DNA from 4 places in the Colwellia sp. MB02u-9 genome. Region 2 is predicted to be linked to each of the others. Evidence: predicted binding sites of a transcription regulator. Region 2 holds the regulator's gene; each other region holds the start of a gene.

Region 1 (3,206 bases), on a different contig from region 2:
GTAAGTAAATTTATGTCAGTAATAAAGCAATATCAACAACTTGTTGAGCATGAAGCACTTAACCTCGATGTTGAACAATACAAAGCCGCCCTTGCTTTGGATAAACTTTCGCAAAAATTAATATCTGCCCAAGCTCAAACACCACTACTTGCCGTCATAAAAAACTTATTTACCAAGAATGAACCCATTCAGGGGATCTATTTTCATGGCCGAGTTGGTCGTGGAAAAACTATGTTGATGGACTTATTTTATCAACAACTTAATCTAACACGCAAAAGGCGTATTCACTTTCATCATTTTATGGAAAGTGTGCATCAGCTGTTGAATGATTTTAGTGGTAAAGACAATCCGCTAGCATTGATTGCAAAAACTTGGTCTGAAGAAGTCGATGTGCTTTGTTTTGACGAGTTCTTTGTTAATGATATTGCTGATGCCATGCTATTGGCAGGCTTACTAGAAGCTATGCTATCGCAGGGTATTATCCTAGTGGCAACGTCAAATTGCCCACCCGATCAGTTATACAAAAATGGCCTACAACGCGCTAGATTTCTACCGACTATTGATATTATTCACCAGTATTGCCAGGTTATCTCTATTGATGGACCAAAAGATCATCGAATGTTAGACACTAATATAGCCACACTTAACTATCGAGACTTTTATATTGGCACTGAAACTGAGAGTAACTTCTTAACTCACCACTTTGCAGCGCTCGCTAAAAGCAATATTCGCTATAATGACAGTATTATTATTCATAGCAGGGCAGTTAATTTTTTAGCTTGTACTGCAGATATCATTTGGTTTGATTTTATGGCACTTTGCTCAACCCCAAGAAGCCAAAGAGATTATATTAAGTTAGCCGATAACTATGACACCGTGCTGATCAGTAATGTGCCACAATTTAATGGCGCATTAATTCCTGCCGTTTTCTCCGGTGTTGAAGACGGTTACCAACGAAGTGGTGTGCTGATGGGGCAACTCAGAGGTCTCGATGATGAAGCGCGACGTTTTATCGCACTAGTCGATGAATTCTACGACAGAGGTGTGCGCTTAATTATTGCCGCTGAGGTCGATATTGCTGAGCTTTATCAGGGCACTCAACTTAACTTTGAATTTGCCCGCTGTAGATCAAGACTGTTTGAAATGCAGCGTCTAAGTTACGCCTAGAGTGTTTTTTCTGGTGAGTTTAAAGCTTGTTAAATTAACCAAAAAATTATTTTTTTCACTAAATTATAGTTTATTATCTTTTTATTAAAATAAAGAGTCTCTTCTTATTATTTGATATTAAACAAGTTTTAATGTTGGCATCAGTCTTGTAATCAATAGCGTTAACAAGTGGTTTTCTGACACGACTATCGCTCTAGAAACTTAATTTTTAAAGGAAGATTAATATGAAAACATTGATTGCTACCGCTCTCATTATGGCAAGCTCAGCAAGTTATGGACACGATAATTCTTTTTCTAGTGAATCATGTAATCTTGACTTAAATGGTGGCATTAATATCAATGCTCAAGAAATTACTTTTTCTAAAGATAAATCGCCACTGTATAGCATCACTGAAAATGACACTTTACTGATAAACGGCGAAAAAATTGCTTTAACAGCTCACCAAGAGTCTTTATTACGCGATTACTCAACTCATATACGTAATCTTGTACCAGAAGTGAGAAGCATCGCCTTAGATGCTATTGATTTAGCCATTGATGGCGTTAATCTAGCCTTTAACGAATTGTTAGGTGAAGGAAACCAGGCTAGCGCTGAGTTAACTAGCCAATTAACCACCATTCGTGGTGAAGTTGATGCTGAATTTACTCAACATGAAAATTTCTATATCGACGAAGAAGGCTTCTCCGGAAAAGATTTTTTTGGTGAAAACTTTGAGCAAAGAATTGAATCAGCCGTAGAAAGTACGATTAAAAGCGCTTTAGGCAGTTTAATGATTGCGGTTGGCCAAGAAATGCTGTTTTCAGGTGGCGATATGAAGGCTTTTGAAAGCAAAATGGAGAATTTTGGTGAGCTAATAGAGCATGAAATGAAAACGCGTAGTGCAGGGCTAGAAAAGCGCGCTGACGCTTTATGTCGTTCCATTATAGTGATAGATAAAATGGAAGAGCAATTGAAAGAAAGTATCGACGAAATTGCCGATTATGATTTGATCACCGCTAGCGCAAAACACAGCGTAGCGAATTCTAAGCTAATGTAGCCTGTAAAATTAGTCAACTTGTGGATAAAAAGCGCTGCTCAATTTGAGCTGCGCTTTTTTATTGCCAATATCCTACATGCACGTTAAAGTAGCGGCCTAAATAGTCTTGATATATCCTTTATGCACGCTGTACAGCAACTTCATCAATATCGTAAAAGCCTAAGTACCACCACCTATAAATCACGAGGTCAGCGAGTTATTCGTTGTGAGTTATGTCGATTAGCCAAACCATTTTGTATTTGTGACTTGTCGCCTAAGGTAAGTTCTCAGGCCGGATTTTTGTTGTTGATGTATGACACTGAGGTTTTAAAACCGAGTAATACCGGTAAGTTAATTGCTGATTTGATCCCCGACAGTTTTGCATTTCTTTGGTCAAGAACACAAGTAAACCCAGATATTATCACCTTGTTAAATGATCCTATGTGGCAACCTATGATCGTTTTTCCTAAAGCATATGTCGGCGAAGATCGTGAAATTTTTGATAATAAAATCACGGTTACATCGGGCAAAAGGCCCTTATTTATTATGCTAGATGGCTGTTGGCGAGAAGCTAAAAAAATGTTTCGCCGCAGTCCTTATTTACAACATCTACCGGTAGTGTCATTTACACCAAAAACACCTGAAAACTCAACAGAGTTAAGTTCTCGTTATCAAATTCGCTTAGCGGCCAATAATACTGAATTAGCAACCGCTGAAGTTGCCGCCCAGGTTTTGTCTTTAGTAGGAGAGCAAACCAATGCAGATTTACTTGATCTCTGGTTTGATGTTTTTAGTTATCAATACCAGCGCGGTGTTTGCCAAGTCAATAAAGCGAATCCTAATGCGGTCTCAGATTACACCGAGTTCGCTCAGCTTAATGGCATCACTTTGGCAAAAGATGTATAACTACTTTTAAAAGCTTAACTTTAAATGCATGAAAACACTGCAGCTAAAGCAAAACTATTTTATAATAATGCACATTATAGTAACGAGGTTAATTTATGAAGATATGTGGTGTTGAGT
Region 2 (3,206 bases):
CTTACGGCAACATTTTCATAATCATTAATCACCGTATGGGTAAGTGCGGGTAACAAGTTGACAGGGATATTATCAACACAATAATAACCTAAATCCTCTAAAACACGCAGTGCAACACTTTTCCCTGAGCCTGAACGGCCACTTACAATAATTAATTTCATCCGTGTTTAACTCGCTTGTTGTATTAACTGAAACAGTTCTTGATTACTTTGGCATTTACGCACTTGCTTGCAAAATTGCTTGTTACGAAAAATTTTTGCGATACTTTGCAGCGTACTCAAGTGGCTCTGGCATTCTTCTTCAGGAACAAATAAGGCGATAAAAATATCAACGGGACGATGATCAACAGCGTCAAAATTAATCGCTTGTTCTGTGGTAATAACCACGGCAATAGGTTTCGTAGGCGTAGCATTTTCTAAACGGCCATGAGGTATAGCAATGCCATTACCTATGCCCGTTGAGCCCAATCTTTCACGCTTAACTAAGCTTTCTAAGAGCTGAAAAGTATCATGGCTGTCGAGTTTATCGGCGGCCAAGCGACTTAAATATTCTAATATACGTTTTTTACTGGCACCCGGTGCTGCACAAATAGTGCAGTCCGGGGTTAAGATGTCTTGCAACTTCATAAACTTCTAAGACCTATAGCGAAATGGCGCTAATGTTTGTTGATTTTGCCTTTATATTTCAAGATTTGGCGATCTAGCTTGTCAATTAATGCATCAATCGATGCATACATGTCACTATGTTGTGCCTTAGCATGAACTTCAGTGCCACTTAAGTGCACCGTTGATTCGGCAATCTGATTCTGTTTTTCTACCGTTAATACTACATGTACATTATTGATATGATCAAAGTGACGCTCTAGTTTTTCAAACTTGCCATTGACATAATCACGTAATGAATCGGTAACATCGACATGGTGTCCAGTAAGATTAATTTGCATATATTTCAATCCTCTTTATTGGCTGAATAAAACTGCCTACAATAGGCTTTTACGTTGATTTGATGGCGGTATAGAAAGTGACTCTCGATATTTGGCAATGGTACGCCTTGCCACTTGTATACCTTGTTCTGCTAAAATATCTGCCATTTTACTGTCGCTGAGTGGTTTTGCAGGTACTTCGGCAGCCACTAGCTTTTTAATTAATTCACGAATAGCCGTTGATGAACATTCGCCGCCGTTTTCAGTACTTACGTGGCTAGAAAAAAAGTACTTAAGCTCAAAAATCCCTCTAGGTGTGTGCATATATTTTTGCGTGGTCACACGAGAAATGGTTGATTCATGCATATCTACGGCTTCGGCAATATCGTTCAATACCATAGGGCGCATTGACTCAGGTCCGTGTTCAAAAAAGCCTTGTTGGCGTTGCACAATGCAATTTGAAACCTTTAAAAGTGTTTCGTTACGGCTTTCTAAGCTTTTAATAAACCATTTTGCTTCTTGCAAGTTAGAGCGAATAAATTGATTATCAGTAGATGACTTCATTGAACGAGACATAGCGGCGTATTGCTGATTAACCGATAGTTTAGGGGCAGTGTCAGGATTGAGCTCTACTGTCCAGCGGCCGTTTTTCTTTTCAACAGACACGTCTGGGATAACATATTGTTCTTCACTTTTGATGACGCTATCACCTGGACGGGGATCTAAGCTTTGTATTAGGCGAATAACTTCGCGTAATTGCTCTTCTTTCAAGCGTAATTTACGCATCAATTGACGATAATCACGATTACCGAGCAAGTCAATATACTCGCTGACGGCGATTTTGCTTTCCGCTAACCAAGGGGTATCTTTAGCAAATTGATTGAGCTGAATACGCAAGCACTCTGGAATTGAACGAGCGGCAACACCAATGGGGTCAAATACGTTAATACGCTTTAACACCACTTCAATCTCATCAAGTTCTACACCATCAATACCGACACTCTCTAAGATCTCTTCGGCTGAAACGGTTAAATAACCGGCTTCATCTATGGCTTCAATAATGGCAATGGCAATGGTTCTATCAGTGTCAGTAAAGGGCGTTAGTTCCATCTGCCAAATTAGATGGTCTTGTAATGAGTCTTTCGTTTCACCTTGATAAGTATAATCTTCTGAGGCATGGCCAACACCGCCACTACTAACACCAGCACTGAAGTTATCATCCCATGTGCTATCGCTGTTGAGTTCTTCGGGGATGTCTGTTTTTGCTAAACCTTCAGAGGAGCTAATTTCGTCTATCGAGGGAGTGGAGTCTTCGCTGCCATCAGAGGATGCTGCTGAGTTTTCGCCTACCGTTACCGAATATCCTGCTTCTAAATGGTCAGGGGTACTTTCTGAATTGTTATCGTGCGTTTCGTCAACTTCAAGCAAAGGATTACTTTCAAGTGCTTCTTGAATCTCTAGTTGAAGATCCAAAGTTGATAATTGCAACAGTTTGATCGCCTGCTGCAATTGCGGGGTCATCGTTAACTGTTGTCCGATACGGAGTTGCAGAGTAGGACGCATTTACGTTTTCTTTTCCCTATTCAAATTCATTAATTCAATTGGTTTTATTCACTATAGCGTGAATTGTTCACCAAGGTATACATCTCTTACATGTTGATTTGCAAGAATTTGCTTTGAATTACCTTCAGCGATAAGTTCGCCATGACTAACGATGTAGGCATGCTCACAAACATCAAGTGTTTCGCGCACATTGTGATCTGTGATCAATATACCTATGCCACGATCTTTTAAGTGTAGGATAATTTTTTTTATATCACCTACTGAAATCGGGTCAACACCGGCAAAGGGTTCATCCAGTAATATAAATTTAGGATCTGCGGCTAATGCCCGGGCTATTTCAACTCGTCGGCGCTCACCGCCAGATAAACTCATGCCTAAGTTATCTTTTATATGGCCTATGTTGAACTCTTCTAATAAATGTTCAAGTTTTTCTTGTCGCTCAACATCACTAAGTGATTTACGTGTTTGTAAAATGGCCATGATGTTGTCATGAACCGATAACTTACGAAAAATAGAGGCTTCTTGTGGTAAATAACCGATACCTTTTCTCGCGCGCTCGTGCATCGGCAGTAAGGTTATATCTTCATCATTTAAGACAATTGAGCCACTGTCGTTCTTTACCAAGCCAACAATCATATAAAAAGAGGTAGTTTTACCTGCGCCATTTGGCCCTAATAAGCCAACAATTTGTCCAGCGGAAACGTGCATACTGACGTTTTTA
Region 3 (3,206 bases), on a different contig from region 2:
GGCTCAGGTGTTGGTAAAAGTGTGCTGTTAGGTATGATGACACGTGGCACAAACGCTGATGTTATTGTAGTGGGTTTAATTGGCGAGCGTGGACGAGAAGTTAAAGAATTTATTGAAGAAATTTTGGGTGAAGAAGGTCGTGCGCGTTCTGTGGTGGTGGCAGCACCGGCCGATAATTCAGCGTTAATGCGGCTTAAGGGCTGTGAAACCGCAGTGCAGATCAGCGAATACTTTCGTGACCAAGGTTTAAATGTTTTATTGCTGGTAGATTCACTGACCCGTTATGCACAAGCGCAGCGCGAAATAGCACTAGCGGTAGGCGAGCCACCGGCAACGAAAGGTTATCCGCCATCAGTTTTCTCTAAATTACCCCAACTCGTTGAGCGAGCCGGCAATGGCGGGGACGGCCAAGGTTCAATCAGTGCATTTTTTACTGTATTAACCGAAGGTGATGATTTACAAGACCCAATTGCTGATGCTGCCCGTGCCATTTTAGACGGTCATATTGTTTTGTCTCGAAAATTAGCTGATGCCGGGCATTATCCAGCGGTTGATATTGAAGGCTCAATTAGTCGAGTTATGCCGATGGTAACCAGCCAAGAACATCAGCAACTTGCTAGGCAACTACGGCAGATTTATGCCTTATATCAAGAAAATAAAGACTTGATTGCCATTGGCGCCTACAGCAGAGGGACGGATCCAAGAATAGATCAATCGATTGACTTGCAACCCGTGATTCAATTTTTTTTGCAGCAAAAAACGCTTGAAATTATTCCTTATGATCAAAGTTTAACTCAGCTGCAGGAAGTATTAGCGGCAGCGCAAGCTCATGCCAATAAAAATCAGTAGACACAATAACGAATAGGTCACTAAACCGATGAAACAGTTGAACACCTTACATAAGTATGAACTTGATAAAGAACAAAAAGCCTCACAAGCATTACAAGTCGCAGAGGTCGATTATGAACAAAACAAAGCGCGTTTAAAAAGTGTTAGCGATTATCGTTTAGAATATATGCGCCGGCTTAATCAGCGTTCAATCGAGGGTATTGATAGTGCAACATATAGCCATTTTCATGCTTTTATCGCGAAACTAGATAACGCCTCTCAACAGGTTAAAGTTGCGGTTCATCAAGCTAAAGCATTAGTTGATACGCGAAAAAAACAATGGTTAGAGCAAAGGCAAAAAATACAAGCGGTAGAATTACTACGTAATAAAAAGCTTGCTGCCCTGCAATTAGTCGCGAATAAAAAAGAACAAAAAATGTTTGATGAAATGGCGACACAACAATTTGTTCGCCGCCGCCGCTAAACTCTGCCATTTTAATAATAGAAACAATAGATTAAGTACTTGAGTAAACCCCATCAGCATCAAGATTCAAACTCAAGGCTTGTTATTGATGCTTTTATATTTAGTTCACTTTAATCTTTAGCGCTGAACTGCCTATTAGAGCGGCACGATTTGGTCACAGGTAGAGACAAGCAGGATCATACTGCCTTCTCTCTTGAAAATTATTTTTGGAATGAATATTGCTTAATTAACAATAGAAATAATTTATTAAATTGTGCTTAAGTCTACATTTAAGAAAGGTCTGTTATGTCTCAAATGAATATATTGTCTACTGATGCTGGCCAAAGCCTTGACACCCCTGGTGCTAAAGGTGGGTCGTCAATAAAAAGTCAAGCTAAAAGCAACGCATTTAATGATGCGATGGAGCAACACTATTTAAGAAAAAAAGCGGAAGAGTCAGAGCAAAATACTGAGCCATATGGCAATTTTGTCTCTAAAGCGGCAGAACAACACCAACAGGCTTTAAAAAGCGAGCGTTTAGCCAAGGGCAATGAAGTTGAAGATGATCATACTTTACCCGTGCCTTTACCGATAGACGATGCCAAATATCTCTCTGCGCCAAACGCTGAGCTAAAATCCTATCTTGGCTTTCAAACTCAAACTGAACATCAAGCTCAAACCCAAAGTGACTTAGCGAGCAATGTTGAAAATGATGACGCGGTTGATTTATTAAAAATGTTAAGTGGTGCAGAGCAATTGTTGACAAAATCTGCAGCAAATAATACTGCTGAAGGGGCATTGCCGGGCGGCGTTAAATCAGGCTATATGCAAACAACCACTGACGGCACAACGTCCTTAACGAGTGAGCAAGCTAGCATTGATGATGCCGAGCTAATGGCAAAGCAAGCAGGTATAAAAGCATTAAATGAAGAAGGCAATGCTGGCGTAGATAAAACCCAAGATGTTGACCAAATAACTAACAATAGCGCATTGCAAAATAGTGCCAGCGATAAAGCGAGTGAATTTAAACCTGGTAGCGATATCGAAGCCGCAAAAACTCATCTTGTTAATCAAAGTACAGCTACTGTGGTATCAACATCGGTTACGGATACAAAACTTGATACTAATCAGAAAACAGCGGTAAATGAAGACGTTGATAAATTAGCCAGTGCCATGCTCGAGGCACAAAAAACCGCTAAAACTGAGGGCGACAAGCTAACACCACAAGTTGACAAAGTGGCGTCAGTGTTTAATCAAACATTAGTTGATCAAGCCAAGCCGCTGACAAGTGCTGCGGAGTTAGCTGCCCAGCAAGAGCAAAGTTTTGAAAGTACGGTAAATCAATTAACGACAAATACTGTCTCAACACAAAAATCATTTGCCACTATGCAGACTGAGACTATTGCTATTTACCGTAAAGATTTTGCCGATGCTGTTAAAGATAAAGTGATGGTGATGATCAACCAAAAAATTCAACAAGTGGAAATTCAACTTGACCCACCAGAGATGGGTAATATTCATGTGCGAGTGAATTTACAAAATGAGCAAGCCGCGGTGCAATTTGTGGTGCAAAACCAGCAAGCAAGAGAGGCTTTAGAGCAAAATATGGGCAAGTTACGCGATATGTTAGCTGAAAGTGGTGTTGATGTTGGGGAGGCAAATATCGAACAGCGCGAAGCAAAAGAGCAAGATGGTGATGGTTTTGACAGCCAGTCTAACAAGGGTCAAAATGCCCAGTCGGCTGAAGACAGTTTCAGTGAAAATGATAACGCAATAGTGAATGTGCTCAAAGCTTCGTCAACCGGTATCGATTACTATGCTTAATTCATGAATACACTGACAATACTTGATAAACCCTTTGGATTAGCAGCTATTCAACGATATAGTTTAACAATAGATATAAAAACTTTTCACA
Region 4 (3,206 bases), on a different contig from region 2:
TAGATGTCGCGATATAAATTTCATAAACATCTTTAAAATCTAAACTCAACTCAGTGGTATAACTGTCACCCACCGGATAGCTTTTAACGACTTTTGCGCCACGAATAATGCCTCGTACTGATGCCTGTAATTGTTGATTATCAAGCACTAAATTAGACATGGTGGTGCTACCATTAATATTTTGACCATAAACTTGTTCAGCTAACTCCGCATAAGCAGCAATTTTTGAAGCTTTTATTGCCATTAGCATACGCTGGGTTTTGTTTTGAGAATTCTGCAAACTAATTGGTGCTTGCCCTATGGCGGTTAAGACAGGAAATTTTTCAGGTTTCACGTTTTGCCATTCCACCTGTTTATCAAACACCGAAGAACAGGCGCTTAACACTAAAGCACTTAAAAAAATCCCGATACCATAACGTAAAGTATTCATATTGACCTTAGACATTTGTTTGATAATATTACTTTTGTATCGCAATGGCACGTGCATCGTCAGCGAGTTTGGTACTGTCACGCAAGATCATGCCATCTTTCATTTTAACATTTTCATGGCGATTAAAATCATCACCAACAACCCAAGCAGGAATAAAAGACTGCGCCGTTGCCACCACAACTCGAGATTGCATGCCAATCATTCTTGCGTTGACTAACACCCCTTCATCTTGTTGCATCATAGTGCCTGTAACAACATAGTCAATTATCTGACGTTCGGGCAATTCTTTCCAATCGCGACTAAAAACATAATCACCATCGGCCGTTACACGAATATGTCCGGTAGTTTTAAAATCAATAACAACCAAGCCATGTCGTTGCATTTCATGGATAAAACTTTCTGACAATTGATTGCCTAACGAGTTAGTTGATTCTAAATTTTTCAAATCGACAAATGATGCAACAGCGATTGGCGTTTTAGGCGTAACAAAGGTGCTACTTTCCAGCATTTGATAGGCAAGACCTTTCACCACGTCATTTATCGCATGACGAGGTAACTTAAAACTGTCAATTTCTTGTTTATCGGCATAAGAAGATCGATAAAAATCGTCCTTGGTTGTCACAGAACACGACATCACTGTCGGTATTATTATTGCTATAAGCCAATTTTTCATTGAGCTCTCCTCAATTAATGCTAATGTCATAAAATTAATGAAAATAATTAATAAAAATATTAAAGCATGATCCGCGCCAATATTTTTATTTCACCTCAACTTGGCCTAAAGCATGGTAGATTAAACTATACTCGCAGATTAGCGGGCATAGTTTTATGCCTTATTGTTCTGCCTATTGTCACCTTTTTTTCAGCACTGATGCTTTATCACTTTCAAGACCCCTTTTTATCCAAGCGCCAGCTTTTGCCAAACCATATAGGATTTTTAATGCCTGGTAAAACCCTAAGGCTGCATCTCTATCAGTAACCTAATACCGATGAAACTAGCTTATTGGGCCGCTTTACTTATCTTGAGTTGAACTTTTCTTTGAAATAGGCACAAAACCTGCATATTTAAAAACAGAGATTGATTCCCTATTAAAAGAGACCTTTATGCGCTTAAGTTTATTTTGCCTTTGCTGTGCTATATATAGTAGCGCTAGTGTCGGACAATGGTATGTATCGCAAGGTGTGGCGAGCATAGTAAATGCTGATAACAAAACAGCAAAAACACAAGCCATGCACAACGCGTTGAAAAAAGCCTTACTGGTTGCCGGTGCTTCAGTGTCAAGTGTTCAACAAGTGGTTAATGGTTTACTGACCCAAGACGAAATTAGCATTCGTGCCAGTGGCAGTGTGAATTCATTAGAGTTGGTCAGTGAACACTATAGCGACGACTTGGTCACTGTCACCATTCGGGCTGATATTTTTCCACAAGAAAAAAAGTGCTTCGCGGCTGATTATAAAAAATCCATGCTGTTAACCCGCAGTAATATACTACACCGTGAACAAGCTAATATTGGTAACATCTACGCTATTGATAGCACCTTAATCCAACAACTCGCTAATAAAATACAGCAGCAAGGTATTTATTTGGAGACTAAACTGGCCTTGCAAACTAAAACAGAATTTTCACGTTATAACCAAAGCTTGCAAAGCCAAAGTTTAAAAAACTTAACCATGTCATTAGCCAACATGACAGATAGCCAGTATGTTCTGTTTTCAGAGATCCAAGATCTTTCTCTCGCCAATGACGAAAATAATAACTGGCAGTTTTGGCAAAAAAACGTCTATCAACGCCAATTTAATCTTGCCCTTTATATTCACGACGGTACCACAGGTGAAAGAGTTTTGGCTAAACACTATCAAAGCTCTGCCCCTTGGCAATTCGATAAGCGCAAACAAGTTGACGTTACTAGCCATAACTTTTGGCAAAGTGACTATGGCCAAAGCATTAGTCTGACCTTAGACAACATGGTCAGTGATATTGATGAGAACATGATGTGTCAGCCAACCCAGGGCAGAATTGTGCAAGTACAAGGTAACTCACTGACTTTTAACTTAGGAAAAAGACACGGGGTTAAAATAGGTGATGAATTTTCTTTGCTACATTTCAATAATTTTATCAGTGATGATAAGCGCTCTTATTCAGGTTTTAACATCAGCCCTTATAAAGTTATGGTAACTTCTGTGAGTCAAGACAGTGCCCGGGCTACCACCACTGAGCAGCACATATTAGACAACATCCAAATTAACGACTTAGCGGTAAGGTATTAGAAAGTTTGATCAAGGTTACAAATTATGACTATTAATTAAATAGTTATCCGCTGTAAAGTGTATTTTTTTGAATACTAATTTATAAAATAGCTGTAGCATAGGCTAGCACTATAATTATTTGCATCATGTCCTCATAGTTTAACTGGATAAAACTGCGGCCTCCTAAGCTGCTGCTCCAGGTTCGAGTCCTGGTGGGGACGCCAGTAATTATTGATACAAACTTTGCAGGTAAGCGCTTTATAACTATCGGTACTATAACTAGCGGTACTGAAATTTTATGGTGAGTTATTTTATCTAGCCTGATGTTTGGCTAAGACGCTGGTAAATAGCAAAAAATTAATCTATTGGCATTATTTTAAAGCGATCTGCGACTAGAGGCTGTCAACACAAGATAATATAAATTGTGTATGTCGTGTCAATTTCTCACACTTACTTGTTGACTTATTTTCAGTGTAACAGATTGTAAAATAAGTGATAAATAACGACCTACACCCTAGAGCATGCATCC

Evidence for each region. The regulator sigma-54, encoded in region 2, starts transcription at its own class of promoters, with help from an activator protein. The targets are predictions, from matches to a motif close to GTTGGCACGNNNNTNGNNT.
Region 1: H4J65_RS02120 (DUF2884 family protein) is a predicted target of sigma-54. The motif match lies at 1,301-1,319, and genes of this name have one in related genera.
Region 3: H4J65_RS06100 (flagellar hook-length control protein FliK) is a predicted target of sigma-54. The motif match lies at 1,518-1,536, and genes of this name have one in related genera.
Region 4: H4J65_RS13050 (flagella assembly protein FlgT) is a predicted target of sigma-54. The motif match lies at 1,475-1,493, and genes of this name have one in related genera.

What each region holds. Positions count from the first base shown of each region.
Region 1 is NZ_JACGVF010000067.1:37,682-40,887, forward strand. Features, by position in the region: gene zapE (cell division protein ZapE) at 13-1,167, shown strand; gene H4J65_RS02120 (DUF2884 family protein) at 1,392-2,204, shown strand; gene H4J65_RS02125 (tRNA-uridine aminocarboxypropyltransferase) at 2,325-3,089, shown strand; gene H4J65_RS02130 (DUF3010 family protein) at 3,185-3,206, shown strand, end outside.
Region 2 is NZ_JACGVF010000100.1:205,196-208,401, reverse strand. Features, by position in the region: gene rapZ (RNase adapter RapZ) at 1-161, opposite strand, end outside; gene ptsN (PTS IIA-like nitrogen regulatory protein PtsN) at 168-626, opposite strand; gene hpf (ribosome hibernation promoting factor) at 656-943, opposite strand; gene H4J65_RS17080 (RNA polymerase factor sigma-54) at 980-2,485, opposite strand; gene lptB (LPS export ABC transporter ATP-binding protein) at 2,537-3,206, opposite strand, start outside.
Region 3 is NZ_JACGVF010000088.1:11,140-14,345, forward strand. Features, by position in the region: gene fliI (flagellar protein export ATPase FliI) at 1-849, shown strand, start outside; gene fliJ (flagellar export protein FliJ) at 878-1,312, shown strand; gene H4J65_RS06100 (flagellar hook-length control protein FliK) at 1,598-3,115, shown strand.
Region 4 is NZ_JACGVF010000096.1:149,417-152,622, reverse strand. Features, by position in the region: gene H4J65_RS13060 (LPP20 family lipoprotein) at 1-430, opposite strand, end outside; gene H4J65_RS13055 (FlgO family outer membrane protein) at 459-1,103, opposite strand; gene H4J65_RS13050 (flagella assembly protein FlgT) at 1,535-2,698, shown strand; tRNA gene H4J65_RS13045 (tRNA-Arg) at 2,826-2,901, shown strand.